3 regions of the Synechococcus sp. LTW-G genome follow, and region 3 is predicted to be linked to each of the others. Evidence: predicted binding sites of a transcription regulator. Region 3 holds the regulator's gene; each other region holds the start of a gene.
What was found. The regulator NtcA, encoded in region 3, controls nitrogen genes in cyanobacteria. The targets are predictions, from matches to a motif close to GTANCNNNNGNTAC.
Positions count from the first base shown of each region.

Region 1: ACXIQ9_RS10580 (DUF4278 domain-containing protein) is a predicted target of NtcA. The motif match lies at 8,498-8,511, and genes of this name have one in related genera.
Region 2: ACXIQ9_RS00450 (circularly permuted type 2 ATP-grasp protein) is a predicted target of NtcA. The motif match lies at 4,637-4,650, and genes of this name have one in related genera.

Region 1 covers NZ_JBTKYW010000007.1:15,373-25,573, forward strand. The annotation lists gene ACXIQ9_RS10530 (beta-ketoacyl synthase N-terminal-like domain-containing protein) at 1-370, opposite strand, end outside; gene ACXIQ9_RS10535 (hypothetical protein) at 489-1,343, shown strand; gene ACXIQ9_RS10540 (phosphoribosyltransferase-like protein) at 1,324-2,340, shown strand; gene ACXIQ9_RS10545 (cysteine dioxygenase) at 2,354-2,992, opposite strand; gene ACXIQ9_RS10550 (GNAT family N-acetyltransferase) at 3,018-4,538, opposite strand; gene ACXIQ9_RS10555 (DMT family transporter) at 4,535-5,524, opposite strand; gene ACXIQ9_RS10560 (hypothetical protein) at 5,524-6,270, opposite strand; gene ACXIQ9_RS10565 (Rieske 2Fe-2S domain-containing protein) at 6,274-7,371, opposite strand; gene ACXIQ9_RS10570 (hypothetical protein) at 7,368-7,886, opposite strand; gene ACXIQ9_RS10575 (hypothetical protein) at 7,883-8,149, opposite strand; gene ACXIQ9_RS10580 (DUF4278 domain-containing protein) at 8,304-8,471, opposite strand; gene ACXIQ9_RS10585 (hypothetical protein) at 8,580-8,801, opposite strand; gene ACXIQ9_RS10590 (photosystem I reaction center subunit XI) at 8,927-9,418, opposite strand; gene ACXIQ9_RS10595 (photosystem I reaction center subunit VIII) at 9,462-9,578, opposite strand; gene ACXIQ9_RS10600 (HEAT repeat domain-containing protein) at 9,686-10,162, shown strand; gene ACXIQ9_RS10605 (glycosyltransferase family 2 protein) at 10,120-10,201, opposite strand, start outside.
Region 2 covers NZ_JBTKYW010000001.1:66,310-76,510, reverse strand. The annotation lists gene ACXIQ9_RS00480 (glycerol-3-phosphate dehydrogenase/oxidase) at 1-874, opposite strand, end outside; gene ACXIQ9_RS00475 (FGGY family carbohydrate kinase) at 855-2,369, opposite strand; gene ACXIQ9_RS00470 (mechanosensitive ion channel family protein) at 2,470-3,510, shown strand; gene rpmB (50S ribosomal protein L28) at 3,574-3,810, shown strand; gene ACXIQ9_RS00460 (peroxiredoxin) at 3,843-4,397, shown strand; gene ACXIQ9_RS00455 (hypothetical protein) at 4,386-4,562, opposite strand; gene ACXIQ9_RS00450 (circularly permuted type 2 ATP-grasp protein) at 4,751-6,190, shown strand; gene ACXIQ9_RS00445 (alpha-E domain-containing protein) at 6,184-7,221, shown strand; gene ACXIQ9_RS00440 (transglutaminase family protein) at 7,206-8,078, shown strand; gene ACXIQ9_RS00435 (redox protein) at 8,083-8,559, opposite strand; gene ACXIQ9_RS00430 (glycosyltransferase family 2 protein) at 8,679-9,881, opposite strand; gene csaB (polysaccharide pyruvyl transferase CsaB) at 9,872-10,201, opposite strand, start outside.
Region 3 covers NZ_JBTKYW010000005.1:127,346-137,546, forward strand. The annotation lists gene ACXIQ9_RS09435 (alpha-mannosidase) at 1-1,394, shown strand, start outside; gene psbN (photosystem II reaction center protein PsbN) at 1,391-1,531, opposite strand; gene psbH (photosystem II reaction center phosphoprotein PsbH) at 1,618-1,818, shown strand; gene ACXIQ9_RS09450 (TatA/E family twin arginine-targeting protein translocase) at 1,823-2,074, shown strand; gene pth (aminoacyl-tRNA hydrolase) at 2,083-2,715, shown strand; gene ACXIQ9_RS09460 (DUF3146 family protein) at 2,722-2,979, shown strand; gene ACXIQ9_RS09465 (RuvC family protein) at 2,976-3,413, opposite strand; gene ACXIQ9_RS09470 (DUF3084 domain-containing protein) at 3,410-4,591, opposite strand; gene ntcA (global nitrogen regulator NtcA) at 4,667-5,407, opposite strand; gene rph (ribonuclease PH) at 5,472-6,206, opposite strand; gene ACXIQ9_RS09485 (cob(I)yrinic acid a,c-diamide adenosyltransferase) at 6,324-6,902, shown strand; gene dcd (dCTP deaminase) at 6,902-7,495, shown strand; gene thyX (FAD-dependent thymidylate synthase) at 7,499-8,221, opposite strand; gene ACXIQ9_RS09500 (thioredoxin domain-containing protein) at 8,276-8,815, opposite strand; gene ACXIQ9_RS09505 (NIL domain-containing protein) at 8,900-9,328, shown strand; gene ACXIQ9_RS09510 (hypothetical protein) at 9,328-9,855, shown strand; gene ACXIQ9_RS09515 (transglycosylase SLT domain-containing protein) at 9,865-10,201, opposite strand, start outside.

The DNA.
Region 1 (10,201 bases), on a different contig from region 3:
CAACCACACCGATCTGCATCCGCGAGGGATCCCTGAGGCGTTCTGTCGACTCGCCACGCAGGGACTGGCGATCACCCCCAATTCCGGATTGAACCCAAGCGGTCTCAGCAACGGCCAAACCCAAAAGTTGCTGCCGGCTCAACCAACGTTGATCAGCGGAGGACAGTTGGGCCTCAGCAGCGAGCACAGCAGCGGGCAGGGATTCACCGCCGATGGATTCAGCCTTGAGAACCCTGCGCCATAAAGCAGAGACACCGAACACCTCTCCCACCAGAGCGGATGCTGCAGTGATGGCAACGCGCACCTGAGTCGTTCCCTCTGGGCTTGAAAAACCAGCCGTCACCGTGCCACGAATGGCACCGATCAGCACCCACTCCTGTTGAAAAGCAGCACCCCTGCAACAAAGGTTGCAGGGTGGTTTCCACGCTCAGGCGACATCCATATGCTCCCTAAAGCACCACAGCATCTGGGGACAAGGGCATCCGGCCATGCTGAATTTCTCCAGTCGCAGCATTCATCAGGACCATCAGGCCACGCCCTGGTATCAACTCTGGCGCCAGCCTCTGGCGGCGCTCACCCGAATGCCATGGCCTCTGTTCTTCCTGGCGATGGCACTGATCTACTTCGCCCAGGTGCTGTTCTTCGGGTTGATTCTTCGTTTTGACGAGCAACACCTGATTGGCGAGCCGCCCATGGGGCTCTCCAAAGCCTTTGTCTTTTCTGCTGAAGCCTTTTTTGCCAATGGCTTCAACGGCATCGAAACCGACTCGGGCTTTACCTACATCGTCGGGATCATCGACATGGTGGCGGGGCTGATCACCCTCTCGACACTCACGGCCGTGGTCTTCTCCAGGCTGAGCAGCAATGAAATGCCCTTGCTGTTCAGCCGCCATCTCTGCATCAGTGACCTCAAGGACGGCTGCCTGTACTGCCGTTTTGTCACCAGTGATCGCAGCCAATGGCTCAATGTCAGCTACTCACTCTCACTGATCTATGACGACGAAGCCGAGCCGGGGGTTTGGCAAAGGCGGATCTGTTCGCTGGATCTGCTCAATGCGGGAACCCCACAACTGAGCCAAACGGCCACATTGACCCATCGCATTGATAAGGACAGCCCAATCCACCGCCTCGGCTGGGAGGAATTACTACGCCGAAACGCTGTCCTGATGCCCTTGGTGGAGGGAATCGATGAAAGCACCGGGGCGGGACTGCTGCAAACCCACCTCTATTGCAACCGTGATGTCCTACTGGGCCATCGCTTTGGCGACCTGGTGAGTAGTGACAGCAAGGGGCGCAAGCAGGTTAATATCCGCCGGTTGAATCATGTCATTGCAACGCGCTGAGCGCATGGTTGAGCCAACAACAACACAGGCGATTGAGAAGCTGAGCGCGCGCTGGAATGAGCCTGAAATTTCAAGCGGTTCAATCATTCACTGGCTCGAGCAGTTTGAGGCCAGTGACCATGCCATTGCCCTGCAGTTACTGGACTGCATGGAGATGCATAGCTGGGCCCGCCTGATCAGAGAGTGCAGGCTTCTGCACGAACGACTCTGCAGTGACCTAGGCGAGGACGGTTTCGACATCGAGCACTTCTCGGATATCGACTTCACCCGAGCCTTTGTCTGCAAAAGCGGTGACCTAATTGCCTACGTCTACCGAAAGGCCAACCGCATTCCAGTCAGTTGCTTCAAAAATATCGAGGCACTCCACTCCACCTTCAGGACCGAGGCCGAACGACGGGCACTGGTGATCTTCGATGACTACATCGGCACGGGCTCACAGTTCCTCTTCCAATTCGTGGCCCGCTCCAATAGCAACCGCAAACTGCTCCAGCGCTACCGGCGGCTTCGACTCGCCGCCGTTGTGGTGCACGACAACGCGAGAGAGAAGTGGAAGTTGCTGCAACATCAGCAGTTTCAACGGGTGATGGAGATCGAAGAAGCGCAGCTGACCTCCATGGATTTCAGCCGAGACCGGGGAGAACTCACCCAGGCCCTCTCCGAGCTGGATTGGAAGCGAGCCGGGCTGGTCGCCGCTCAGCGGGATTTCCCTGTCACAGCCCATCCCAGTTTGCGGCCCGAACAGCGCCATCAACTGAGTCAGTTCCTGTTGAAACTGCAACAGTCGGAAGAGGCAGGAACGACCGAATTTCTACTGGGGCACCACACGTTTTTCTATGGAGCACCCAATGCCCTGGCGCGGGTGCTGCTACCTCTGTTCAAGCGCATTGAGGACTTCACCGTCTATCCCAAAGAATCCCAAGTGGGATTGCCCGCAGACATCCTTGATTACGACATCGATAACCCCGAATCCGTCACACCCTTTGGGCGCCGGGATTAGACACTGGGCACGACTAGGCGGCCAACGCGAGCATCTGCCGAAGTCTCCAAGCCTTGAGCTGCGCTTGACGCTTTCGAATCGCTAGGTCCGCCGTCAAGCCATACTGGCGCCTCTCAATATCTGATTCAGGCAAAGCAAAAAAGACGCCGCCACTGGTGAACTGAATACACCCTTCATCCGGATCAAACACCCGAGCTGAAGCCGTAACTGCAGTGCGCGGTTCCCGACAGCCATAGACGTGCAGGCTCAAGAAACTCTGTTCACCGGCATTGCCCATCTGATGGATCAACGCCGGAGAGACCGCGCGCACCTGGCCGGGGCCGTAGGGAAGCGCCTGCTCATCGCAGAGGTGCAACCGACGCAGGCGATAGCTGTAATGCTCAGCCTGACCAAAGCATTGGACCGCTCCCCACTGTGCCAAGCCGTGGTCATGGATCGCGCTGAAGTCGCCAGGGAGCCAGGTCATCACCATGACTTCCACATGGCCGCCATGCCAAACCAACTGGCGGCCATAGCTTTCGCGGGGTGAATGGCCGTAATCCGCCCAGGGCTCGAGTTCCTCGGCGCACACCCCTGCGGTGGCCATCAGCGAGAGCAACTGCTCAGGCTCAGGAGAACGCAGGACGCTTAGCCCTGCGATCAGACGCTTCAACCCCGAGCTGACAATGGGATGCTCTCTATCCATTGATCAGCTCTGGCTCAGCCTGCAGCAGACGCTGAAGAATCATCACGTCGTACCAACGGCCTCGGAGATAGCCGATACGGCGCTGAATGCCAACGCACTCGTAGCCAAACCGCTGATGGAAGCGAATGCTGTGGTCATTTCCAGCCACCACCTTGGCTACCAAATGAACGTAGCCAAGGTCCTGTGCCTTGGCGATCAACTGTTGCAGCAGTTGAGCACCGACCCCCTCGCCCTGAGCGCAAGGGTGAACGTAAACCGACGTTTCTGCGCAGCGGCTATAGCCAGCACGGGGCGAGTAGGTCTTGAGCTCTGCCCAACCCAAGACCTCACCCAATCGGGTCGCCACCAAGAGACAACCTCGATCGCGCAGCTCCTCGCGTTTCTCAGCGACGGCCTGGGGAGCAAAGCGCCGCTCATCCATCGTGATCCCGCCTTGATCAATCGCCCGCTGATAAATCGCGGCGATGGCGGCATCGTCCCTGGGCTGGGCGAGACGAATCTGCAGCGCTGCATCAGCCCCTGCGAAGTCCGCGATCCAAGCGAGCAAATGATCCAGGGCAGGGGGGCCACCCAACTGCTGTAACCGCGCAAAACCGCCGACGTTGCCAACGTTGATCTCGCTGACCCGCCAGGTACCGCAGTCGTCCTGGAGGAAGTCATAGCCAAGGACCCTGAGCCCCAAGGAGGCATAGGCGGGCCAGGTGGCTTCGATCGCCTGACGCTCTGCATCCGTAATCGCAGCCAGGGCGCAGCGGCCACCAGCCGCCACATTGTTCACCCAATGCCCTGTGGCGGAGCGCCGCACATAGGCACCCAGGATCTGGCCATCCAGAACAACAACTCGCTTGTCGCCCTCACTGGTGCGCTGGAGAAAACGCATGAACTGCAGAGGCTCATCCGTTCCCCGCTGGAGCTGCTCCAGCACGGCGCTCAGTGAGCGCTGTTCTGCCCGCTGACCATGGGCATGTTCAACGACATAAACACCTTGACTCCTGTGGAGTCGAAACACCCCCTGGGCTTGGGTGCTGTTGCCCTGTTTGGCAACCACTTGTCCATGGCTCTCCAGAAAGGCTGCGATCTCAGCGGGGTCGCTGCTCACCAAGTGCGCGGGGAGGAAGGCCTCCGCCACCTCCGAGAGGAACTGCGGCTTGAGCTGCTGAATCTTGCTCGAGGGACGATTGAGAAAACGCAACCGCTGCTCGAGGCCCTCCAAAACCTGGAGGTAACCCGGGGGGAAGGGCTTCAGGCTGCGGCAGAAGACAACATCGATCTCACCGGCAACAAAGGGCAACGAGGGAGAATTCCCCAGGGCTAAAAACGAAGGGTGATCAAGTTCGGCCGGCAGTGGCGTCAGCTGCCATTGGGACGCCAAACAGCGGTTGATCTGATCAGTCGCCAGATGCAGGGGCTCCAAATCGGAGTGCCTGGCTGCTGCTCTGTAAAAGCAAGGGACGTCGCCATCAGCGTCGGGGTAACGCCCTGGGTCAGCGATCAACAGGAGCCTGGCGCTCATGTCACAGGCGATATGGCATCGGCACCACTGGCTGCCAATTCAGCCATTTGCTCGCGCTCCTCCTTGAGCTTGGCTGGCTTCGTCTTGGCAAAGGCCGTGATCACAACACCAACCATGATCACGAGCAATCCCACCACTTGATTGCTGGCCGGCCACTGCCGGTTCAACAGGGCTGCGGCCAGGACACCAATCGCAGGAGCTGGGGTCGACCAGCGTCCAACACTTATGGAATCCAGCTTGCTTGAAGCATCGAACCAAAGGAACTGGGATATCACGATGATCAGCAAGGCGTAGATCGCCATCACGATCCAGAGCTGACCGGCAAAAGCATCGGCGAAGTGATGCGGGCCGAAGACAATGTTGGCGATGAAAAAGAAGATCACGCTGGAGGAGGCATTGCGCACAAACACCAAGGCCCGCAAGGAGACGTCCTGATCCAGGACCGCTTTCCCCAAGTTCGCGGAAGCGGCAAAGACCACGGTCGAGAGAAGGATCAGCGCATCCCCCTTATTGACCATCCAATTGGCACCAACAAGGGCCACCATCAAGATGCCGGCAATAATGAAGCTGAAGCCCAGCCACTCCCGCTTCGCGATCAGCCGTCCAAACACAATGGCCCCAGACAGGGCGTAGAGCACTGGAGCCAATCTCCCAAGCAAGATCGCGTTGGTCGATGAGGTGTACTCCAGTCCGGTGTAAATCAGTGCCGAGTTCAAGGCGGCGAGACCACCATCCAGGACCAAGCCCCAACGCACCCGCTTGGGCAGTCGCTTGAGGTCACTCCAAATGGGGGCTGGTTTAAACCAGATCAGGACCACCAACGCCGCGCATAGGTTGCCGACGAAGAGGACATTGCAAAAGGAGATCGGGGTTTCGGCACCCTGACTGAGGGCGGCCCCATGCATCACCAAAAAGGCAATCAGAACCGGGCGCAGGGACGCCAAAACCCTGGAGAGCAATAACTCATGGCGGGGATCGAACTGCATCAGCCCAGGCGCCGGTAGGTCAGCGGATCAGCCTTTAGCGCCATGAGGTCGTCGTACTGAATGACTTCGCCCTCGATGGCGACGGCCTGAGCCACAAGATCAAGGACGCGATCATTCACAGTGCGGCCCTCTTGATCGATCAAGACCAGATCGAGCACCTCTCCCTCGGGGTTGTGGACATGAAAAACAGCAGGGACGCCACCACTGATGCAGCGAATGGCACAGCCCATATGGGTTTTCCCAGCGCCGGGCTTCATCACCCCTGAAAAACACTTGCTGTCAATGATTTCGCCCACCAGGGCAAAGGGGCCGAGGGAGGTTCCCTTCAGATTGGGCGCGGGCAGATCAGCGGGCTGCGGGATGGGCTGCGCACGGCGTGTGTTCATCACGCTCAAAGGCCCATGGCTGAAGAGCGAACCCTTCAACTGCACCCACTGCCCCTGGTGCTGCATCACAGCCTCCGGGGGCCTGGTTTTTCCCGGTCCGGCCAAAAGGATGCGGGAGTAGTGCGCCTCACCTGGCGTTTGTCCTGGGCGGGGCACCAGCACCTGCGCTCCGCCTGGGCCATCCAACAACAAGCCAGAGAGCTGTTTGATCGGTTGACGGCTACCCGCGCCGTACTGGTTCTGAAGACCGGGAACCCAGAGCCCCAGCACAACCATCACGCCAAGCATCAGTGGCAGGAACCAGCCCAGAAAACGGCGATGAGCCTTGGGGAGAGGTCTGTAGTGAATGAAAAAGTCCATCGCTCAGGCCTGCTGGGGAGGGCGGGGAGGCAGTCCGATGCGCACACGCCCCTGACGACACTCAACCGGGAACGTTGGAACGCATTCGGTAAACGGAGGAGGTGAGGCTCCGGTCTCTAAGCGGTACTCGTAGCCATGCCAAGGGCAGACGACACAGCCATTCACGACCCGACCTTCTCCGAGGGGGCCGTTTTGGTGCTGACAAACGTTGGAGAGGGCAAAGAGCTCGCTGCCCTGGCGGAACACGGCCACCCGCTCTCCCGCCAAAGCAAACACCTTGGCCCGGCCATCTGGGATCGCATCGATGGGCCCGAGATCAACCCAGCCCGTGGGATCAGGCTGCAGGGGGCGCCCATCAATCACCCATTCCCGCCAACCACTGATCAGGTGAATGGCGAGCAGCCAGACCAGACCAGCCAAAACCAGGCCTGCCAACCAGGGGGATTGGTTGGTTTGCAGGGCACCCAAGAAGACATGGCCCACCAATGCCGCATAGCCGACATAGACCGCCATGTGAATCGCCTTCCAAACCGGGGCCGTCAGATTCGTCAGCCAAAAGTCATGGCTGGTGGCGGCCATCACAAACAGAACGGCCAGGCCGATTACCCCGAGCAGCTCAAAGGGGAACAGGGCAAAGTCATTGAAATGGCCATTGCTGGTGAACAAACTCACCAGCGGCTCACGGTTGCCGAAGTCGTTGTACCAATTCAGAGCCCCATGGAAGCTCCATGGGAACTGCGGCGCCTTCTGGCCGAGCCAACTCCAAGGCTCCTTGGGCAGATGCCACCCGTTGACATGCAAGAACCCCAATAGGAACACCATCACACCCATGTGACGGCGGTTGAACAACAGGGTGTGAAACAGCGGATTCAACCGTGCCAAGGGCCCGATCGAGAGGGTCAGGTGCAACAGGATGTAGGCCGCACTGCCGTAGGCCCGAATTGCCGCCCCGTCGGTCTCGAGGGGAACATTGGCGGCCGCCGCCCACCAGTGGCTGATCCCCATGAAGAGCAGGAGATAGGCACTCACACCAGCTAAAAGGACGCCGTCATAGATGAGCTTTCGGCGCGTCCATTGCACCGCGACGTAGCCATGGCTCATGGCCGCTCACCTCCAGCAGACAAGGACGGCAACGCCCACGAGGCAACGATGCGCTGATCCAGCGGACTCACCAGCAACAACAGACCTGGCTGAGGGGACCGCAGCGCACGCCCGACAACCACCGGTAAGCGGTAGCGGTGGGTCCCGGCTCCGGCGAGGGAACCCAACAGCTGAGCCTGCGCCAACGACTCAGGGCTCCTGTCGGTCGACGACCAATAGAGCAGTGGATCCGCCAAGTTGAGGGGTTCCTCTGCGATCAAGCGCAACTGAAGCGTCGGGTCCAACACCAGCTGGCCCTTGAGCTGTGTGTCTTGGACCGGCCAATCGAAGGCAAGGAGGAGAGCTCCCTCGGCTGTCGCTCCACCCAGATCGGCCCGAGCGAACAGGGGGTCCGCCGTTGCTGTGACCGGCGGGATCTCAGGGCGCTGAACAAGTGCACTCACCGCCAGCCAAGGCAGGAGAACCCCAAGCGCTGTCATCAGCCAGCGATGGGTCTGCCGTCGACTGCTGATCATGGCCGTGCCGCCAGCCGGTGGGCATTGCGTTCAACGGCTGGCTGAGCACCAAGCCAGAGCCGTTTGATCAGCCAAGGCCATAACAAGGCCAGTCCGGGAATGATCAGGAGCCGGAAGCCAATGTTTCTCCATCCCTTCGCGGAGAAATCGATGCGTTGAACGCCAAAGATGCTGATCAGGATCGCGATGACCACGCTCGCGGAGGCATAGGCCCTCAGGCCATCGACGCCGGCATGAACAAGCGGCAGGGAACCCTCAATCACCTGGCAGATCAGTCTTGTTCGCGAAGACTAGAGATGCTCAAACGAAGGCACCACTGCATTGACCACACGCTGAAACACCAGAGCAAGAGCAGGGCACGAAACAAAAAAAAGCCCCGCAAGAGCGGGGCATAAAGGCAAATCAATCAAGCAGGAATCACTTGACGTACTTGAGACCTCGGTAGTTCAGCTGAGGGTGCTTCTGGGAGACAGCCTCTTTGTTCTGCTGGTACTTCTGGCCGCGATAGGTGAGGGTCATGGATAGTTCCTCGGAGTCAGCCCAGGTCCCCGTTCCATGGCCTGGATCGAACTGCGCCTCAGACAACCAAAAGGTGCCGAGGTGAACGCTTTGTAGCGGTTGCTACAGCACAGTTTTAGCCGCCTGGAATCCAGCCGTGTCGTTCAGGCGATTACAAAACTCCGATTTTGCCGATTAATCGCTTGGGCAGTTCTGCCGTGGGGTCAAAAAGAACAGCAAATCGCACTGAAAACGCGTGAAGTCGCTTAGGGCGTTCTCCACATCCCCCGGGTAACCCGCATCAGCCTGCGCCGAAGAGGGGAGCGGACCAATCGGCGGCGGCAGGGGCTCAGCCAGAGCCACCCCAGGCAAGGCCGAGAGGGTCGCCGCAAGAACAACAGCAGGCCAACGCGTCATCACTGCACCACAGCTCTACTGACTCCATAGCCATGGCCCAAGCCAACGGCAAGGCATCAAAAAACCCGCCAGACCCCCAAAGGATCTGACGGGCAAAGGGTGAATCAAGGATGAGCAGGCTGGACTCAGCCGACGCTCCAAACACCACCGGCGATCTTCACCAGGGGAGCCACGATGGTCGTGCCGGCGAGGAACCAGGCGAAGGCGGCACCGCCGCAACCGCCGAGCCAGAAGCCGCTGGCGAACTCGGCCCAACCCGCCTTGGTGAACAGGTCAGCAGGGGGGTTGTCGATGGTGGCGTCAGCCGGCTGCACGTTGGGGCCACGGCCAGCGGTGCCGTAGATCGAGAGGCAAACCGTCAGGATCGAGACCAGACCCACAGCAGCCAGAAGACCAGCGGTGCTGGCGTACTCGGTGGCGCGCAGGGGGCCACAAATGGCGAAGGGGCCGTAGAGGAAGAAGCCATGGGCCATGCCCACTTCCAGACCGCGACGGTTGGGAGAGAGGGCGGGGCGATAAGCAGGCAGCGCACTCAGGAAAGCGCGGCTGAAGTAGCTGCTGTTGACGGGAGTGGCCAGATTGCCGACACAGGGGTCGGCCACGGGGGTCACGGTCATCGGGGGAAGAACGTCAGGTGGCGCGGAATGAAGCGGCGACAGCTCAGTCGCGGGCTTCGATCACGTTGAACAGCAGGGCCATGGCCACAGCAGGGGCCAGGATCCCGACAAGTGGCACGAACACCGAGGGCATCCAGGCGGCGACGAAATCTCCGGTCATCAGCGTGGGCCAATACAGCTACCGTTCGGCACTGTAAGGAGCCCTGCCGGAGCTGCTCTTCGGGGCCTCAAGGGGCGACATAAAAGTTCAGACCACACCCCCAGCCCATGACCCAGGCACTCACCGGCATCGTCATCGCAGGCGTCCTGACGGCCTGCTGGGTCCTTGGCCGGCCCAAGCGCAACATCCTGCGCTCCACCGATGCGTCCGGCATCGCAGCCCTGAACCGCGGGCAGATGGAGCTGGTCATCCCCTCTGACGGGAGCAACTCCAGCAATCAGGGCAGCCAGGACACGGTCGTCCTCCCCGCCGCCAGCGACCGGCGCGGCCGCCACCAACTGCTGCAACAGCTAGAGCAACAGTTCCGCGCGGGGGGTGAGCAGCGCCGCACGGCCATGGCCATCTGCCAGCTCTGGTGCCACCGCGAGGCCCTGCCCCTGATTCGCCGCGGCCTGCGCGATGCCGACCAGGTGGTCGCCCAGCTCGCCGCTGAAGCCATGACCCACTTCCGTGGCCGCAGCAGCCTGCCTGTTGCCTCGCCTCAGCCGCTCAAGCTGCCGCGCAACGTCTCGCGAATGCGGTAAATCGGACGGCCCTGACTCTCGTGATAGGTGCGCATCTGC
Region 2 (10,201 bases), on a different contig from region 3:
CTTCATCGACTGGACAAGGTGAATCGGTGGTCCCAACCAGTGTTCTGCCTTGGAAGGGGAGCACGAACATCACGCGGCCATCGCTGGTTTTAGGGATCAGCAGGCCGACGCCCTCTGGACACAACGGCTCGCTGAGCACAAGGTGCACCCCCCGGCTGACCAGAAGGCGTGGACTGCACTGCGGGTCGGCCAGCAGCCTCAAGCTGTCGGCCTGGATGCCTGTGGCATTGACCACACAGCGGGCTGACCAGTGCTTCAGCGCACCATCGGCCTGACGCGCTGTGACACCCGTGAGCTGGCCCTGCTCCTGCTCGAAACCAACGACCGTGCAGTCCCGCTGAACCACGGCTCCGGCCGCCTCAGCCGTGAGCAAGAGCAACAGATTCAGGCGCGCATCATCAAATTGACCATCGCTGTAGAGAACGGCTCCATGGCGCTCGGGGTCCAGGCCCGGTAGGGAGCGTTGCAGTTGCTGGCGGTTGATGCCACGACTGGGCTCGAGGCCGGCCGCTCCCGCGAGGAGGTCATACATCCCCAGCCCCATCCGGTAATAGGCCTGCTCAATGGGCCCCTGGGTCGGTAGGGCAATGCGCAGGGGTTGGGCCAAAAAAGGAGCCTGATCAATCCAGTACTGGCGCTCCGCCAGGGCCTCCCGCACCAATTTCAGTTGGGCGGCATCGAGCTGCTTGAAGGCCAGCTCCAGGTAGCGAACGCCGCCATGGAGCAACTTCGTGCTCCGGGAACTGGTGCCCTGGCCTGGATCACCCGCCTCCAGTAACGCCACTCGCAATCCGCGGCGAACGGCCTCGTAGGCCAGGGAGGCTCCACTGCTCCCCCCACCAATGATCAACAGATCAAACGGTTGCATCGCCATGCCACTCCAAACAACGTTCAACCGCCTGGTCCCAGCGGCGTAACCAGCGCTCCCGTTGCGCCTCCGTTTGCTGAGGGCTCACCTGGGTCGAGGAAGCCCTCACCGAGCTGGCAATGGCCTCGAGATCGTCGACCACTCCAACGGCCTCACCGGCCATCAGGGCCACCCCCAAGGCGGTGGACTCCAAATTGGCCGGACGCACCACCTCAACGCCGGCGCTGTCGGCCTGGGCCTGAAGCAGGACAGCGGAGGCCGCCGCCCCGCCATCAACGGCGATGGTGCGCAGGGGAGCGCCAAGGGCCTCGGCCGCACCGCGCAGCAGTCCGGTGACGGCTAAGGCAATCCCCTCGAGGGCAGCCCGGGCGATCTGCGGTGCACCGGTGTCACGGGTCATGCCGATCAACAACCCTCTGGCATTGGGGTCCCAATGGGGAGAGCCCCAGCCGGTGAAGGCCGGCACGAGCATCAGCTCGCCCGCACTGGCCACCTTGGAGGCCAACCCGTCGACCTCGGCGGACTCACGAATGATCCCGAGGCCATCGCGCAGCCACTGGATGACCGTTCCTGCATTGAACAAGCTGCCTTCAATGCAGTAGGTCGTGCTGCCGTCGGCGTTGCTCCAACCCACGGTGCTCAGCAGGCCACCAGCGGCGCGCTGAGGTTGCTGCCCGCAATTCACGACCAGAAAGGCACCGGTTCCGTAGGTGCACTTGGCCTGGCCAGGTTGCCTGCAGAACTGGCCATAGCTGGCGGCCTGTTGATCACCGAGCATCGCCGTGATCGGCACACCGGCAAAGGGAAGGCCCTCAGCGATCACCCCAAACGAGCTGCGGGTGGGTCGTAAGTCGGGCAACGCCTTCAGGCTCAGACCAACGCGTTCAACCGCCTCCGGCAGCCAACAGAGCTGCTCTAGGTCCAGCAGCAGCGTGCGACTGGCATTGCTGATGTCTGTGGCGTGCTGCGCTCCGCGGGTCAGCTGCCAGAGCAACCAGCTATCGACAGTGCCAAAACAGAGGTCATCGCCAGCCAGGGCCTGCCGGGCCTCGGGATAGGCCTGCAGCATCCAAGCGATCTTGCTGGCGCTGAAATAAGGATCCAGAACAAGTCCCGTCTGGCGCTGCCACTGATCCGCCGCCGCCTGGCGCTTCCAATCTCCGCAGATCGATGCGGTCCGACGGTCCTGCCAGACCAGGGACGGGCCGAAGGGTTCGCCGGTGCTGCGTCGCCAGAGGGTGGTGGTTTCGCGCTGATTGGTGATGCCGCAGGCCCTGACTGCTGCCCGTTGCCCTGGACTGAGGCGCTGCTCCAGTAGAGCCATCGCCTCCAGCTGGCTCTGCCAGATCGCGGAGGCGTCCTGCTCGACCCAACCATCATCCGGGTAGTGGATGGCAAGCGGCACCTGGGCCGAGGCCACCGACTCGCCGTTGGAGGACACCAGAACGGCGCGAGAACTGCTGGTGCCCTGGTCGAGAGCTAACAGATAGGACTCAGACACAGGCAAAAGGGTTTCCCCACTCTTACGGGCTTCAAGCGGATCTGTCAGGGGCTTGACGCAGCACGAGACAGTGGAAACAGCTCAAAAGTCGCGTCTGCCGATGACCTCGCTCTGGAGTACTGCGCCTGCAGTGGCGGCCCTACTCGGCGGTGGGTTGCTGTCCCTTCTGGCAGCAAGGATCTTCGGGATCTTCTTCGGTCGTCTGACACGGCGAACGCGAAGCGAAACCGATGACTTCATCGTTCAGGTCATCACGGACACGATCCCAATCCTCGGCTGGGTCATCAGCGCCAGTTGGGCCTGGTGGCTGCTGCCGACCTCTCCGGAGGCGGATCGGGTGGTCTTCACCATCTCGAAACTCATCCTGGTGGTGTTCCTGGTGCGGCTGGTCAACCGCATCAGCCTGCGGTTGCTGCAACGCTCCGCGGCCCACAGCGGAGATCCAGCGGTCGGCAACATGCTCCGCGCCCTCGCGCCGATGTTGCGAGCGTTGGTCTGGTGCGTCGGCGCTGTCCTCTATCTGCAGAACATCGGTGTCCAGATGGCTGCGATCTGGGCTCTGCTGAGCGCCGGTGGCATCGGGGCAGGCTTGGCCTTAAAGCAGCCGGTCTCTGAATTCTTCGAATACATCACCATCCTTCTTGACAAGCCCTTCCAACCCGGTCAATTCATCCAAGTCGGAGAGGTCTGGGGAACGGTGGAGAGGGTGGGGGTGCGTTCGACCCGTCTGCGCAGCATCAACGGCGAAGCGATCGTCATGAGCAACAGCGCCCTGACCAGCTCGGTGGTGGCGAACTATGGGGAGATGCAAGAGCGGCGGCTGATCTATCGGCTGGGGGTGACCTACGACACCAGCCACGCCGTACTGGAACGGATCCCTGGCCTGTTGAAAGCGATCGTGGAGCAGGGGGGCGATGCCCGCTTTGACCGGGCCCATTTCGTGGCCTTCAACAGCAGCAGCCTTGATTTTGAGTTGGTCTATTTCGTTCCTTCGAACGACTACGTCCAGGCGATGGAAGCCCAGCAACGGATCAACCTGGCGATCGTCCAACGCTTCGCCCAGGAGGGCATTGAGTTTGCCTTCCCGACGCAAACCTTGCACCTGCACAACTGCACTGAGGCCTTGGGTTCTGGGGTGTGACCCGACTTGCTATGGTGGGTGCTTGGGCAATTTGCCCGAAGTTGTGTTTTTAGAAGATCGGTCATGTCCCGGGTCTGCCAACTCACCGGCAAGCGCGCCAACAACGGCATGGCCGTCTCCCACTCGCACATCCGCACGAAGAAGCTCCAGCAGGTGAACCTGCAAGAGCGCCGTCTGTGGTGGGCTGAAGGCAACCGTTACGTGAAACTGCGGGTCTCCACCCGTGCCCTGAAGACCATTCAAAAGAAGGGCCTGGGCGCCTACGCCAAGCAGCTGGGCATCAACCTGGCCAAGATCTGAGCTTCAATCCTGGGAGTTCTCCCAGGATCAAGTTGAACCGCCGCAACCTGCTTGTTTCGTTTGGTGCTGCGGCCTTAGGCCTGCTGGGACTCCCCCGGCAGGCCTTTTCGATGGGAGGGACCCTGCCCGATCTCGATCAACCGGCCCCTGGCTTTGGGCTCTCCGGCGTGGTTCCAGGCGAGGGGGGGGCCGTCGAAGCCGTACGCAGCCTGAGCGATTTCAAAGGGAGCTGGGTGGTGCTCTACTTCTATCCCCGAGATTTCACGGAGGGGTGCACCTTGGAGGCCAAAGGCTTTCAACGGGATCTGCAGCTGTTCCATGCCCGCAATGCCGAAGTGGTCGGAATCAGCGCAGACGACACGGACTCCCACAAAGAGTTCTGCGGAAGCGAGGCGTTGACCTACCCGCTGCTCTCTGATCCCGGAGGAGAAACCAGTAAGCGCTACGGCAGCTGGATCCCGCCCTTCTCCCAACGTCACACCTTTTTGATTGACCCAGAAGGGGTTCTTAAAGAGCGCTGGTTAGGGGTACGGCCCCTAGGCCACAGCCAGGAGATCCTGAAGCGGCTGGATGAGCTACAGGCCTAAGGCTGCGCGCTGCTCCAGCAGCCTCAGGTGGGCTTGACCTGCAGGGAGGCTGTCGCAGAACAGGCAGTTGTCCTCAAATCGCACTTGATAAAGCTCGCCTTCGCTGGAGCGCAGCTGATAGATCACTCCCCCTTGGGAATCGACCAGCACAGGGACCTGGGCCATGGGTCTTCAGGAGCAACGAGCAGAGGCTGGCTCGGCGATCGAACCCTTGCCATAGGTGCATCAACTCATCATCCGTAGCGACCACTACAAGTGATGGGGGTGGCCACGAACCGGGGTGGACTTTGGTAGCGAATGGAACCTGAAGGGGTCTGACTGCTCTGCATGCTTGCCCCAATTCCACTCGAGCAATGTTTACCGAGTACAGGCCAAAGAAGGGATATGACGAATACTTCAGTGCCGCCGAAGGCCCTCGCTCCGGCCTCAAGCCCCTGGTGAACTCCCTGGGTGCACTCGGGATCGAGAAACTCAACCGCAATCACGCCGCCGCTGGAGTCCTACTGAAGCGACTCGGGGCCACCTTCAGGCTGAATGATTCGGGAGGACGCGTGGGGGAACGGATCCTTCCATTCGACCCGCTGCCACGCTTGATTCGCTCGAAGGAGTGGGAGCGTCTAGAGCGAGGACTGTCCCAGCGCCTAGAGGCGATTGATCAATTTCTGGGTGACATCTACGGCGAGCAACGCATCATCCGAGATGGGGTTATTCCGCGGGAGCACGTGGAAAGTTCCCTGGGGTGGAGGCGCGAGCTTCAAGGGTTCAAGCCCCCCTTGGGCAAATGGTGTCAAATCTCCGGGCTTGATCTGATCCGTGATGGAGAAGGAACCTGGCGCGTCCTGGAGGACAACCTGAGATGTCCTTCTGGTGTCGCCTATTTCCTGGAGAACAGGAGGGTGATGAAACGGATGTTCCCGAGCCTGTTTAGTGGCCGGGTCGTCCAGCCGATTGATCGCTACCCCTCCCAGCTGCTGCAGACCCTGAGGGAGCTGGCGCCCTGGACCGACTCCCCCCGGGTCGTCCTGCTGACCCCCGGGGTGTTCAACAGCGCCTATTTCGAGCACAGCTATCTGGCTCAACAGATGGGCATTCCCCTCGTCGAGGGCAGGGACTTGGCCTGTGAAGACGGACGGGTTTGGATGCGCACGACCCGTGGATTGGAGACCGTCGATGTGATCTACCGGCGCATTGATGATGACTTCCTCGATCCCGCCGTCTTCCGCAGCGATTCAATGCTGGGGGTCCGCGGACTGATGGAGGTCTATGCCCAGGGACGGGTGGCGATTGCCAACGCTCCTGGAACTGGAATTGCCGACGACAAGCTGATCTACGCCTATGTGCCGGAGATGGTGCGCTACTACCTCGGGGAGGAAGCCATCATCCAAAACGTCCCCACCTACCTCTGCTCTAAAGCTGAAGATCGCTCCTATGTACTAAGCCATCTACGGGAGCTGGTGGTGAAAGCCGTCTCGGAAGCTGGAGGCTATGGGATGTTGATCGGACCCCATGCCAGTGACGAGGAGATTCAAGACTTCGCGACGAAGATCGAGGCCAATCCGCGCAACTTCATTGCCCAACCCACCCTGGAGCTCTCCACCGTCCCCTCCCTCAGTGACGGCGAGCTCTACCCCTGCCATGTGGATCTGCGGCCCTACATCCTGCGGGGCAAAACCACCTGGGTCACACCAGGCGGGTTAACCCGCGTGGCCCTCAAGCGGGGATCACTGGTGGTGAATTCCTCCCAGGGCGGCGGGTGCAAGGACACCTGGATCGTGGAGGACGCCCCATGCTGAGCCGCGTCGCGGATTCCCTCTATTGGATCAACCGCTATGTGGAGCGGGCCGAGAACATCTCCCGCTTTGTCGAGGTCAGTGCTGCCATGGCGCTGGACTGCCCCCCTGGTAGCGCAGAGCCCTGGCAACCCCTGATCGATGCCAGTGGTCATCGCTCTCTGTTTGATGCGCTCTACCCCGGTGGAGCTGAGCAGCAGGTTCTTGAATTTCTCATCCGCGCTGAGGCCAACCCCAACAGCATCGTCAACTGCATCGCGCTGGCCAGGGAAAACGCCAGGCAGATCCGGGACGTCATCACCAGTGAGATGTGGGAGCAGCTCAATGGTCTCTACTGGACCCTGGTCGAGAACGACGGGTTTTGGGAGGAGCCGACCCCAGAGCAGCTCAGGGAGATCCGGCGTGGCTGCCAATTGTTTTACGGAATTACCGATGCCACCCTCAGTCGGGATCTTTCCTGGCAGTTCAGCCGACTCGGTCGGCTGATTGAGAGGGCGGATAAGACCACTCGCATCCTTGATGTGAAGTACTTCCTTTTGCTCCCGAGCCCTGATGACGTCGGCGGGGTACTCGACGAGTTGCAGTGGATGTCTCTGCTGCGCAGTGCTGGCGCTTATCAGATGTTCAGGCAATCCAACGTTGGGGTGATTTCACCGGAAGCGGTGGCGTCCTTCCTGCTGCTCAATCCCCTCTTCCCGAGGTCGGTGCGCTACTGCCTCGAGCGGATCCATGAGACGCTTCAGGTGATCGGGCGCGATGCCGCCGCCGGGACGCCCGACGACCTCGAGTGCATGGTGGGTCTGACGCAGGCCCGCTGGAGTTTCAGCAAAATTGAAACGCTGATCGCAGGTGGCCTCCATGAGGCGATTGATGGTCTTCAGCAGGACCTCAACCAGCTGCACAATCTGATTCACGCTCGCTACTTCGTGCTTCCGGGCGGACTGAGCCCCGAAGACACAACCGTGATCCCCGTGAGCTCCACCTCCCTGTCCACCACCGCTTCCGGTCAAGACCTGGCATGCGCGCCCGCTTAATTCATCGCTTCGACTACCGCTACAGCCAGCCCGTGCTGCTGGGACCCCATCGTTTTTGCCTGCGGCCCAGGCCCCATGGGTTTCAGCGTCTAATCGATTTCAAACTGAGCATCGAGCCTGAGCCGAGCCAGCTCTATGAGCTGATGGCAGCAGGTGGCGACACCATCACCCGGGCACGGTTTCTCCAGGAAACCGATTGTTTTCAAGTGGTGGCCACGAGCGAGGTTGAGACGTTCACACCACCCCTGATCGAAGCCTGCCTGGACGAAACGATGTTGAACCTGCCGCTCGCCATCGGCAGGCTGAACCCCGATCTCATGAGCAACCTCCAAGGTTGGTTGCCCAACGGGCAACATGATGCCGCCGCTGTCGATCTGGCCCAAGAAGCCCTCACAGGCAGTGATGGCAGCTGCCTGAGCTTTTTGCAGCAGCTGATCGAGATCATTCAGGACCGCGTCAAATACACCGAGCGCCATCAAGGCCCCGCTTGGCCTGCGGGCCGGACACTGAAGGAGCGGATCGGCTCCTGCCGTGATCTCGCCATGCTGATGATCGAGTGCTGCCGCAGCGTTGGACTTCCAGCCCGGTTTGTCAGTGGCTATCACCTTGTGGAGCCCAAACCTGAGCGCTACGACCTGCACGCCTGGACCGAGGTCTACCTCCAGGGAGCAGGCTGGCGAGGGTTCGATGCCAGTGGCAAGGGGGCGGTGGATGATCGCTACATCCCCGTGGTGACCTCTTCGAAATCAGATCTCACGGCGGCGGTCAGCGGCACGTTTTCAGGGCCGACGGGGGTTCAAAGCACGCTGAATTGGGAGATCCAGGCCGAAATCCTCTGCTCGGCCCAGTCCCGTTGAACGCCTACCAGCTGACGCCATGCAACTTGGGCAACGGCGCTGAGCGAAAGGTGGTCGCAAACAGACGAGGAATGAGTCGACTGTTGTAGACGCGAAACTCGCGGGCAACGCTGGCACCCGGATCACGGATTGCCTGATTCAGTACGACCGATCCCTCCTCATCCGAGATCGAACGGTGGAAGGTTCCGGGCGGAATCCGGAGAATGTCACCACCGGTTTCAAGACGAACAATGTGATACGGATAATTCCAGCCGAAGTTCACCAAGTAGAACAGGCGACCCCCGGTCAGAGCGAGCAGATTGTCCTCTTGATGGGGGTGGAGATAGAACTGCCAGGCGCCCGTGTTGGGCTCATCCGGTGGACTAACGGCCGGTCCGCTATGGATGACCAGATCCCGCGCGTTGGAGTTGTCGACGGTGATATTGAAGAAACGAACCGCAGGGGTATCGCGGAACTTCTCGTAGGGGATCAGCTCAAACATCTGAGCTTGGGTCGCTGTTCCTGACGACATGCTGCGTCCGTGGGATAGCCCAATGAACCGCACTCCCTGGTCTCCAGGGCGTGTACAGCACTACGCAATTCAGGATTAGCGCCTAAGCGTCAGCCCTCGAGCTGGCGCCCACGCCAGGTCCAACCACGTCCGGTGGTCGTCTTCCAAATACTGGCGGGCACGATGGCCGCAATCAGCAACGCCCCAAGCCAACTCAACCACCAGAATTTGATCGGTGTGCCAAAGCGCCAGGCACTCCACAGACGGATCGCCAAGACCAGGGCGATGGAGCAGCCCACAGCCCAAATCGCCATTTGCTCAATCGGACCGCCAAGCCATCCCTGCAGCAACAGAGCAACGGCGCTGAACCAGGGAGCGGCAAACAGCAGCAACACCACAGCGACACTGCCAACGGCTTTGAACCAGTTGCGATCAACCCCCAGAAACCAGTTTTTGGTCCAGCCTTCCCACAGCGCTGCCAAGGAGCGATACATCTGCAGGTCGACAAGATCAACGCCAAGCAGATAGCGCAGACTCAGGCCGGCCTGCTTGACCGCTCGGGCCAGGGCCAGATCTTCGACCACCTCAGCGGCAACAGCGCGATGGCCTCCAATCGCCCGATAGCTGGAATGGCGAAAGAGCATGAAGGGACCAGCCGCAAACGCCGTTGGATCGTTGGGGTCGTTGCTGCGCCGAATCGGAAAACCCAAGCCCAACAGGGTGGCCACAATCGGCTGCACCAACCATTCCGCAAGACAACTGCACTGCAGCCGGGGAGCCAGGGTGAACAGATCGCTGCTTTGACTGCAGGCCTCTTGAAGGGCAGCCTCAATCACCCCGGGCTGCAGGCGCACATCGGCATCGAGAAACAGCAACCATTGCCGCGATGCCGTCCCATCGGGCCAGGGCAACTCCGAACCGATGGTTGCTGGCCAATTCTTGCCGGACCAGCGTTCACCACTCGGTCGCGCTCCGGCCTGCACAATCCGCCAGTGGAGATCAGAACGGCTGCAGCTCGTGCGGCACAGCTCAGCTAAGGCCTGGGTGTCATCGCTTGAGGCGTCATCAATCACGACGAGTTCGATCGGCCAGTCAGGCGGGCAGGCCGCAACGATCGCCCCAAGGCATCCCTCGATGTTGTCGTGCTCGTTGTAGGCGGGCACGAGAATCCGCAGCCACCCGCAGTCTTCGGGGCACTGCTGCGAATCCGTCTTGTTCAGCCTTGGGGCACGGCCCAGTTGCAGCTCCAAAGCCAGCAGGAGTACAAGCAAGCAGAGACAGCTCGTAGCCGCCAGATCCAGGATCAGCGACATAGGGCGGCACGCAGGATGCGTCGATGCAGCTCCACCGTCGAGCGGATCGATGCAATCACCCTGCTCGCCGGAGGACAATCCAAGCTGCTGCGCCAGAGCGTCAAGCACTCCTCAGCAGTCCGGCCGCGCTGGCGCAAGTCCAAGGCCTCAGACTGGAGTTGATCAGCGCAGGCCTGGACCTTGGGGTCGTAACTCAGGGCGCTGACCGGAGCCCCGGAGAGGGCCGCCAGAATCAAGGCATGCAGGCGCATCGCCAGAACCAGACCAGAGGAGCGAAACACGGCCATCGCCTCCCTGGGATGGCTCGCGCTGAGTTGGCG
Region 3 (10,201 bases):
AGTTCCACGACATCCTTCCGGGCACCTCAATCCCTGAGGTGTTTGAGCAGGCGGAACCGCAGTGGCGCCAAGCGCGGCGCTTGGCGGCCCGTCGACGCGACCACGGGCTGCAGGCGCTGCTCCCCGCGCGCGGCGGAGCTGAACCTTGGTGGCTGGTGCAACTCCAGCCCCAGCCTGCGGAGCGGGTCACCCTGCGCCTGCCCGCTGGCGCCTGGTGCATCGAGGGGGCCCAGGAGCAGCTCCCCAGTCAGCGACGGCCAGCCGGTGGGACATGGGTTCAGCTCCCCTTGGATTCGGCTGTTCAGGCGCTTCCCCTTGAGCGCGCGGATTGGCTGCCGCAGGCCTCGGCAGCAATCACAGCCCCGGTTGTGTGCGAGGCGAGCGCTGGGCACTGGCGCTTGGACAACGGCTTGGTGCGCGTCGAGATCGGGGCGGACGGCGTTCAGCAGCTCTGGGGAGCTGATGGTGTGCCCCAACTCTCGGGCCCTTTGCAATGGCGCCGTTGGAGCGATCAGGGCGAGTTTTGGGATGCCTGGGACATTGCGGCGGACTACCGCGAGCAGCCGCTGCCTTTGACTTGGCAGGGAGCACCGGAACTGGTGGAGCAGGGACCGCTCTGTTGCCGCTTTGTCGTCCGCGGCCGCTGCGGCCAAAGCGCGCTTCGACTCGACATTCAGCTGCGGGCAGCCTCGCCGTATCTGGAGCTGGCCTTGACGGTCGATTGGCGTCAGCGCCATGAGCTGTTGCGATTGGAATTGCCCTTGGCGCAGGTTGCTCAGCGCTATGCCGCGGACACCTCTGCGGGGGTGCTTGAGCGGCCGGCCCATGCCCTGACGGTCAGGGAGCAGGCGCGCTGGGAAGTGACGGCCATCAGTTGGCTGGCTAGTCAGGCGAAGGCTGGAGCGGGTGGTCTGGCGGTGCTGCTGGATGGGCCCCAGGGCGTCTCCGCCACCCCCGCTCAGCTGGGGGTCTCCTTGCTTAGAGCACCCACCTGGCCTGACCCCTCGGCCGATAACGGACACCAACGGCTTCGGCTCGCGTTGGTCCCTTGCGCAGCCGGGTGGGCGTCGGCCGGGGTGCCTCGTTTGGCGCAGCGTTTTCGAGAACCGCTTTGGATTCGCCCGGCCCAAAAGGCGGCCCAGCAGGCGGAGATCTTCGCTCCGATCGACTTGATGGAGGGCATGGGTCCAGCCAATCCCCAGATCCGCGTGCTCAGCTGCAGGCCCGGCTCAACCCCAGGGCAGCTGGCGCTGCGGCTGCAGAACCTCAGCCCTCAGCGACAGAGCTGGACGCTGGACTCGCCACGGCGTTGGCGCCGGGGGAATGCTGAGACCTGGCAGAGCGGAGCTCTTGTGCTCAAGCCCTGGCAGGTCGTCTCGTTAGAGCTGGTTTAGTCGTCGTGGTCGTCAAAGGGGTCGCTGAGCTGCTTCGACGGAGGACCAAAGGCGGTGTAGATCCCGAAGCCGGTGAGGCCCAGCAGCACAGCCAAGACTGCCAGTGCCACGGACATGGCTGGGGAGGTGGTTTCCATCACAACTCTCGACGGGGCCAGCCGCTCAGGCGGCCAGGCCCCTTACAGTAACGAGACCTACTCCTTGCCAGAGAGCACAGCCCGACATGGCTCAACGCACCCGCCTGGGAGATCTGCTTCGCCCCCTGAACTCCGAGTACGGCAAGGTTGTGCCCGGCTGGGGCACGACCCCCGTGATGGGCGTGTTCATGGCCCTGTTCCTGGTGTTCCTGCTGGTGATCCTCCAGCTGTACAACAAGTCCCTGATCCTCGACGGCATCACCGTCAACTGGAACGGCATCGGCTGATCCGATGAACGTGTTTGGGATCGGATTGCCTGAGATGGCGGTGATTGCCGCCGTGGGTCTCTTGGTGTTCGGTCCCAAGCGCTTACCCGAATTGGGTCGCACCCTTGGAAAAACCCTGAAGGGTTTTCAGTCCGCCTCCAAGGAATTCGAGCAGGAGTTCCGAAAGGCGGTCGACACGGTGGAAGCGGAAGTCACCCAGGCTTCTGCTGAGCCCCAGCCTCAACTCAAGGCCGACGACGAGCAAGCGGCCGGTTGAAGGACTCCATGACTCCTCTGAGTCTTGTTGTTGGTTTAGGGAACCCGGGCGAGAAGTACGCCGGAACCCGCCACAACGTCGGATTTATGGCGCTGGAGCAGCTTGCCAAGCGTCAAAACAGCAGCTTTAAGCAGCAGTCCAAGCTCCACGCCCTCGCCGCGGAGGTGGGACAGGGTGCTGAACGCCTGCGTCTGTTGATGCCTCAGACCTACATGAACGACAGCGGTCGTTCGATTCGTGCTGCTCTCGATTGGTTTGGGTTCGAGCCAAACCAGATGCTGATCCTGGTGGACGACATGGATCTCCCCCTCGGTCGCTTGCGCCTGCGGCTCTCGGGCGGTGCTGGCGGCCACAACGGTCTGCGCAGCACCATTGCCCATCTCGGCGGCCAAGAGTTCCCCCGCTTGCGCATCGGGATTGGCGCTCCGGCCTTGAATCCGGTGGAGCGTAAGCAGCGCACTGTCGGCCACGTCCTCGGCCGCTTTGCCGTCGCCGAACAGCCGGTGCTCGAGGAGGTCATCGATGAGGTCTTGGCTGGTCTGGATCTGATTCAGCGCCTGGGGTTTGAGCGGGCTGGTAACAGGCTCAACGGTTTTGTTGCTCCCTCTGCCGCCAAGCTGGTCGAGCAACCCACTGCCTGAGTCCGCGTGAGTCGCCTCCCCACGACAACGGCGCAATTGCGGGTGCTGCGCCAAAGCTTTAGCCAGCGGGTGTTGGAGGGCGAGGTCAGCGCTGGAGGGTTCGAGTGGACGTTCGCCTGGTTCTTTGACCGCGGCGAGCTGCAGGTGGAGCCCTCCCTGGGCCGGGCCTTGATCCAGGACGCGTTGCTGCGCTTCCTGTTGAAAACCGACTACCAGCTGGAGGCGGGTGGGGACTACGCCTTCAGCGTGCGGGCCAGATTTTAGGCAGCGAGCTGGCGCAAGACGACCAAGCCAGGTTCCCGCTTGAGCTCCGTTCTCCAATGGCGCTCCAGCAGCAGTTGAGCCACGACATCGTCGTAGTCCCGTGGGGGCAGCCTCAGGCCCTCGGGGAGCATTCGCCGCCAGCCCCTGGGGGGCTCCAGCTGCCAGTAGCGGGCTCGTGCGGCCAGGGTGGTTCCCGCTTCAGGGATGACCTGGACAGCCAGGCCAAGGTCGTTCAGTTGCCGCTGCCAGTGCTTGCTGCCCGTTCCATCACCGAGCACAACGCCCTCAATCCCCGGGCGCTCTTGCCAGATCGCAATCTGCTTGAAGCATTCCTCCGGGGAGAGCACGGCGGCAACCTCGATCTGGCCTGTGCTGTGGTCAGAAAGGACCAAGCCGCATTTGCTGCGGCCGGGATCGAGTCCGATCCAAGTCATTGCGGGCGCTGCCAGCGAATGTCGACGGCAATCGGGTCGGCCAGATCACTGTTGCCTCTGGAGACGGCCTCGAGCTTGGCGGTCTCGCCCAGGGGGCGGTTGACGAGGGCCTCAGCCAGTTGATTGAGGCGTGCTGGGTCAAATTGCAGGCCGTTGGCCAGGGCCCCTTGACGTTGCGCTCGGGTAAAGGCTGCTGCCAGGAGCAGGTTCAGACGGCTACGCACCTGATCCGGGGAGCGCTCATCGGTCTCCAGCACGGTGGTGGCCAGTTGTTCTCCACTACGCACCACCCGTTTGTTGGGTCTGACATCCGGGAAGGCCACGACCTGACGCTCCCCTTTGAGCACATTGGCCGCTGAGATCAGACTCACGACCCACTCGCCGCGTTTGCTGAGGGTGGTCTCCAATTTGCTGATGTCGCTGCGCGGCACCAACAGGATTTGACGGTTCGGTGTTTCGCCCGGCAGCACGCGCTGGTAGACGTTCAAATTCGTGCGCTGCAGCAGGGCGTGGATCACGTCTCGGGCCTGGCTGGGCTTCTCGATCCGAACCTTGGCCACCTCCAGGATTTGGCCACTGCTGATCACCACATCACCCTGACGTAAGGCAATCAGGTTGCGTTCGAGACGCTCGAGCTCTTGGCTGCTGCTTTTGATCTTGCTGTTGAGCTTGGCGAGCTCAGTGCGGTTGCGCTGGAGATCGGAATCCTTCGCGGCGATGTCACGGCTCAGGCGGTCGCGCTCGGCCTCCAGTTGTTTGCGTTGCTCCATCAGGGGAGCCAGTTCCTTCTGCAGCCGGCTGGCCTGCTCGGCCACCACCTTGAGTTGGCGTTGGGCCTCGCTGCGCTCGTTCTCTGCGCTCTGCAGGGCGCTCCGACTTTGGGCCAGGTCCTTGCGACTTGAGCTCAGGGCATCGCGGCTGTCCCGCAGGCGCTGCTCGATCTGATCGAGTTCGAAGAGCCCCGTGCGCAAGCGATCACTGACGAGCAGCATCAGGCCAAGGGAGATGGCACTGATCAAGCTGCCGGTCAGCACCGTGATCACCACGGCGGTTTTCTTGGGCCGCAACCGGAACAAGCTCAGCCGCGCCTTGCCGACCTTGGATCCCAAGCGATCCCCCAGGGTGGAGAGCACTCCCCCGAGGATCAGCAACGCCAGGATCAGGATCCAGCCGGACACGACGTTGGGCGACGACGGTCAGTATCGGTTGCGGTGGCTTGGAACGCAGCTGGGATCGGCCACCAGTTCAGCCGTTTAGCTGAAGCGTTTGGCGAGGGCCAACGGATCGAAGACGGTGATCTTCTTGCGGTCGATTTGCACCAGCCCGTCGTTGCGGAGGTCGCCCAAGAGTCGGGTGATCGTGACGCGGGTCGATCCGATTGCTTCGGCGATGGCCTGGTGGGAGAGGCGCAGGTCGATCGTGATTCCTTCGCTGCTGGGTACACCAAAGTCGCGGCAGAGCACCAGCAGGAAACTCACCAGTCGCGAGGACATGTCGCGGTGGGTGAGGGTTTCGATCATGGTCTCGGTTTGCAGGATCCGAGAGGAGAGACCCTGCAGAAGCAGTAGACCAACCGCCGGGTCTTGTTCGATCGCCTTGCGGACGGAGGTGGCGGGAGCCGTCACCAGCTCGACGCGAGTAAAGGCAATCGAGTGATAGAAGCGGTCCGAACGCTGGCCTGTCAGTAGAGACAGCACGCCGAAGAGGCTGTTCTCCCGCAGCAGTGCCACGGTGATTTCCTCGCCGGATTCGTAGACCCTGGAGAGTCGGACCGCACCCCGTTTCAGCAGATAAACCTTTTCCGCGGGGTCGCCGGGGAAAAAGATTGTTTTGCCACGCTCAACGATTTCGGTGGTGCTACCGCTCAGGCCCCGGATGACATCCAGCAGCGTGGCATTGGGCGGCAGGGGACTCCCCGCGATCGGTGCGATCACTGACGTACCGGTCGTAGGGCTAGGGGAGTAGCGGCTGAATCCTTGCGTGGCCACGACCATGTCAGCGCGACTGAGTTGCCTGGAACCTACGGATCAGTCCAGGGCCGCCCTGTAGCCATTGAAACTAATTTGCTGCCTCTGCCAAGGCCTGCTTCTGGGCCTGCATCAGTTGATCGATGCCGCTTTCCGCTAGGTCAACCAGGCTGGAAAGCTGTTGGCGACTGAAGGGTGCGCCCTCGGCAGTGCCTTGAATTTCGAGCAAATGTTGCTCTTGATTCATCACCACGTTGAGATCGACTTCTGCTCGGCTGTCCTCGCTGTAGTCGAGATCGAGGAGTGCGGCCCCATTCACGAGGCCAACGGAAACCGCCGCCACCTGCCCCACCAGGGGCGATCGTTCCAGCACTCCGCGCTGCTCCAGGCGTTGCAGGCCGACGGCTAAGGCGGCCCAGGCTCCAGTGATGCTTGCGGTGCGGGTGCCGGCATCGGCTTGAAGGACGTCACAGTCGATTTGCAGGGTCCGCTCCCCCAGAACCTCCAAATCAAGGCAGGCCCTGAGGCTGCGGGCGATGAGGCGTTGGATTTCTTGGGTGCGACCGGAAAGCTTCATCAGCTCCCGTGGCTGCCGACTGGGGGTGCTGGCTGGGAGCAGCCGGTAGTCGGCGCTCAGCCAGCCCTTGCCGGAGCCTTTACGCCACTTCGGAACACCCTCCTCTAAGCAAACGCTACAGATCACAGCCGTGTTGCCTGTGTACACCGTGACGGAACTCAGGGCGAAGCCCATCGGATCCCAAACGAAGCGCGTGCTGCGCAGGTCCGTTGCGCAGCGGCCGTCCCGCCTGGGTTGGGTGCTGCTCATCGCGGGCTGGCTCAGTGCCTCGATGGTACGGGTGTTTGCACTACAGGTAGTGCTTGTTGCTTGCCGGACGGCCTAACGCCGCTACATTCAGGATCCCAAGCGGCAGCCATGCACTCGATGACGGCCAGCATTGCAGCCACGCCCCGTGCTGGACACCTGCGTCCATTGGCTGTGGTCCCCGCGTCGGCCCCCGCGCGCAGTGTGCGCCTGGCGGCCCAGCAGGAGGGTCAGCTTCAGGTGCACACCGCTCCCTTCCGCGGCAGCTTCAGTGGGGTATTCAGTCAGGCCCTGCGCAGCGCCGGACTTGGCAGCCGCGTTCTGGTGAGCCAGTTCCTCAAAGGTGGGGTCGATCAGGGGCTGGAGCGCAGTGTGTGGCTCTGTGGCCGTCTTCAGTGGCTGAGGCCAGCCGTGGCGGGTTGCCTGGCTGAGCCCGTGCCGGCCTCACAGGCCGATGTCGAGGCTGTGCGCGAGATCTGGGCGTACACCCGTGAGCAGCTGCTGAGCGGTCAGCTGGATCAGTTGGTGCTCGATGAGTTGGGCCTGGCCGTCGAACTGGGCTACTTGTCCGAGGCGGAGGTCGTTTCAGCCCTGGAGCAGCGGCCGTCCCACCTGGATGTGATCCTGACGGGGCCCTCCATGCCCACTGCTCTGTTGGCCATGGCCGATCAGGTCACCCAGCTGCGCCGAGGTTTCTGATGCTCAAAAACGACCGTTGGATCAACGAGCAGGCCGCCTTGGGCATGCTCGAGCCCTTTCAGCCGCAGCTGGTTCGTCATCTCGATCCGGAGAACAGCGAAAAGCCGGTTCTTAGCTTTGGCTGTTCGTCCTATGGCTACGACCTGCGCCTCTCGCCGCAGGAGTTCCTGATCTTCCGGCACGTCCCCGGAACGATCATGAATCCAAAGCGCTTCAACCCCGCCAACCTGGAGCCGGTGCCTCTGCACGAGGACGAGGACGGCTCGTACTTCATCCTCCCAGCCCACTCCTATGGCTTGGGTGTGGCGCTCGAGAAGATGTGCGTTCCTCCCAACATCACCGTGATTTGCCTGGGCAAGAGCACCTATGCCCGTCTGGGGATCATCGTTAACACCACCCCAGCTGAGGCCAGTTGGGAAGGTCACCTGACCCTGGAGTTCAGCAATTCCTCCGGCGCGGACTGCCGCATCTATGCCAACGAGGGCATTTGCCAGCTGCTCTTCTTCGAGGGCGATCCCTGCGAGACGACCTACAAGGACCGGGCTGGCAAGTACCAGCACCAGCCCGAGCGGGTCACCTTGGCCAAGGTCTGAGCCCTAAGGGGCCAGGCGTGCCTTGTGTAGGCGAGTCTTCTCGTACCAAGCAGCGATCTCTGGGGCCCAGGCCTGGAGGTGGGGCCACATCAGATCGCAGAGCACCCGGATTTCCTCCTGGGCATCGAGTTTGGCGCGTAGGTCCATGAAGTGCAGGAACGCCCGCAGCGAGAAGCTCACCACGAAGTGCTGGCGGTAATCGAAGGGAAGGATGCCGCGGGCATGCTCCTCGGCGAACCCCGCCGCGAGCATGTCGCGATAGCGCTCGGCCGCGGCTTGGCAAAGGGCGAGATCCTTGGCGCGCTCGTCTGCGCTGTAGGTGTACTTCTTGCCTTGCCGATCGCTGTACTGCCCTTCGGGGCGCAGGTAGAAGACCTCTTCGAGTTCCAGCTCGCCGTTGGCGGCCCGGCAGATCCGATCGCCGGTGTAGCGCATGGATTGGACGTCAAAGCTCACGCCCACCCGGTGGGTGCGGGCCTGCTGCATCACGGAGTGGGGGAACCAGCCCACGTTCAGCACAATCTGGGCGTGCTCCAGCGGACCGTAGTGACCGCGCTCACCAGCCAGGAGACGTTTGACGCAGATCTCGCCGGCCTTGGTCTCATCAGGCCATTCAGCGCGATCGGCCGCCACAAACCCTTCGCTGTAGTCCTGGTGCATCCCCGCATAGACGCACTGCTGGGGGTTGGGGGTCGCTGCAATCAGCTCAACCCGAAAGCGTTTCATGGGCGGGCGATGGCGTGGGGAGCTGGTGCTGCAGGGTAACGGGCTTTGGGGGACTCAGCTGTGGCTGCGGGGGCCTGCCATGGTGGTCGCCTCCGCTTGCGGCAGGACGCTGGTCTCGGCAACGCCCGCCATGGCCGGTAAGGGGGTGCCTGCCACCAAGGCTTCAGTCAGGGCTTCCAATTCGCTTTGGCTGCGGGCGCCGACGGCGCGGCCCACGCGGGTGCCACTGGCATCGAAGAATTCCAGCTGCGGGATGCCGTTGACGTCGTAGCGATCCACCTCCGGTTGCCAGCGGGGGTTGTCGACGTTCAGCAGCACCACATCGAGTTGATCGTGGTGTTGGCTCTCGACCTTCTCCATCGCTGGGGCCATGGCTTGGCAGGCCTCACACCAGTCCGCATAGAACTCGACCACGCTGGGCCGGCCATTGTTGAGGGCAACGGCGGGCTCCAGCGACTGGCGGGCCAGCTTCTCCAGGGGCGCCGTCGGTGAGAGCCCGCCGCGCAGAAGGAAGAGCCCTAAGGCCAGCAGAGCGGCCACTGCAGCCAGCAGCATGCGCTCGCGCCGTCCCAGGGCTGCCGTGTTGCTGTCCACAGGTGGTGTGTTGATCCTTGGCGCCAATCTGCCAGGGCTGTTCCCATTCCGCGTCGATACCCTGACGGTGGCTGAGTTGCGCCCTTGAAACGCCGCATCACCCTTCACTTCCCGCGGGAGGCGGTGCATCAGCCGATTACCTATCGCCTTGCGGTCGAATTTGATATCGCCGCCAAGATTCTGCGGGCGCAGATCGCTCCGAACCAGAGCGGAACGATGGTGGTGGAGCTCTCGGGCGACATCGATGATCTCGATGCGGCTGAGCAGTGGTTGGAGGGGGAGGGTCTGGGCTTGAACCGGGCCTCCGGTGAGATCGCGATTGATCCCCAGCGTTGTGTGGACTGCGGCATCTGCAGCAGCGTTTGCCCGAGTGGTGCCCTGAGTTTCACCACTCCCCACTGGCGACTGGAGTTCAACGCGCAGCGCTGCCTGGTCTGCGAGCAATGCATCCCCTCGTGTCCGTTTGAAGCGATCGCCCTGGTGTTGGATCAAGCTGTGGGCGCTGCCCAGTGATGCGCCCGTTCATGCGCCCTGTGACTGCTGTTCTTCGCTTCCTGGTCCTGCCGCTGCGGGCACCGATGTTGCTGGTGCTCTTTGCTGTCAGCGCCTTTATGGGACTGCACTGGGCTGATGTGTCTCCGCAGTTGCTGACCCAGGCCAGCACGCCGGTGCAGCAGGAGTTCGCGGGCCCTTGGTTCTGGCCGCTGCAGTGCATGCAGGCGCTTCTGGTGGTGGTGCTCTGCACCATGCCCGATCTGCTTCTGCGGGAGCTCTCGCAGTTGATGGCGGCCAGTAAGGCGCTGACCCTGGTGGTGACCTTGCTGGTGGTGATCACCGGGGGCCTTTACCTCCTGCACCTGGCGGTGCTCTCTGAAGTGTTGGTCTTGGCTTCGGCGGTCTTGCTCGCCCGGCTTGATCTCACCCGGCTTCGGATTGCACCGGCGCCCCTGCTTGGAGCCTTTGTGCTTTGCAGTTGGGTCCTGGCGGGAATCCTGGTGGGCCGCTCCCTCTATGCCCACCTCGGGTTCGTCTTTGCTTAGGGGCCGGCATCAGCGGCAGAGGGTCTCGGCGCTTTCTGCGAGCCGCCGGTAGCTCCAGTAGTTGCCCAGCACTTTTTTGGTGTACAGACGAGTCTCGGGGTAGGGGATGGCCTCGGTCCAGAGCTCCGGTTCGCGCTGCAGATCAAAGCCCCGAGAGTTGAGCCAACTGGCGACGGCACCGGGGCCAGCGTTGTAACTGGCGACGGTTTGGAAGAGGTTGCCCCCGGTGCTGCTGAGCAGTTGCTTGAGGTAGGCCGCCCCCAGGGCTGCGTTGCGGGCTGGATCGATCAGGGACTGATGGTCCAGGGGGTCGCCCGCTAGTTCGCTGGCGGTGGCTGGCATCAGT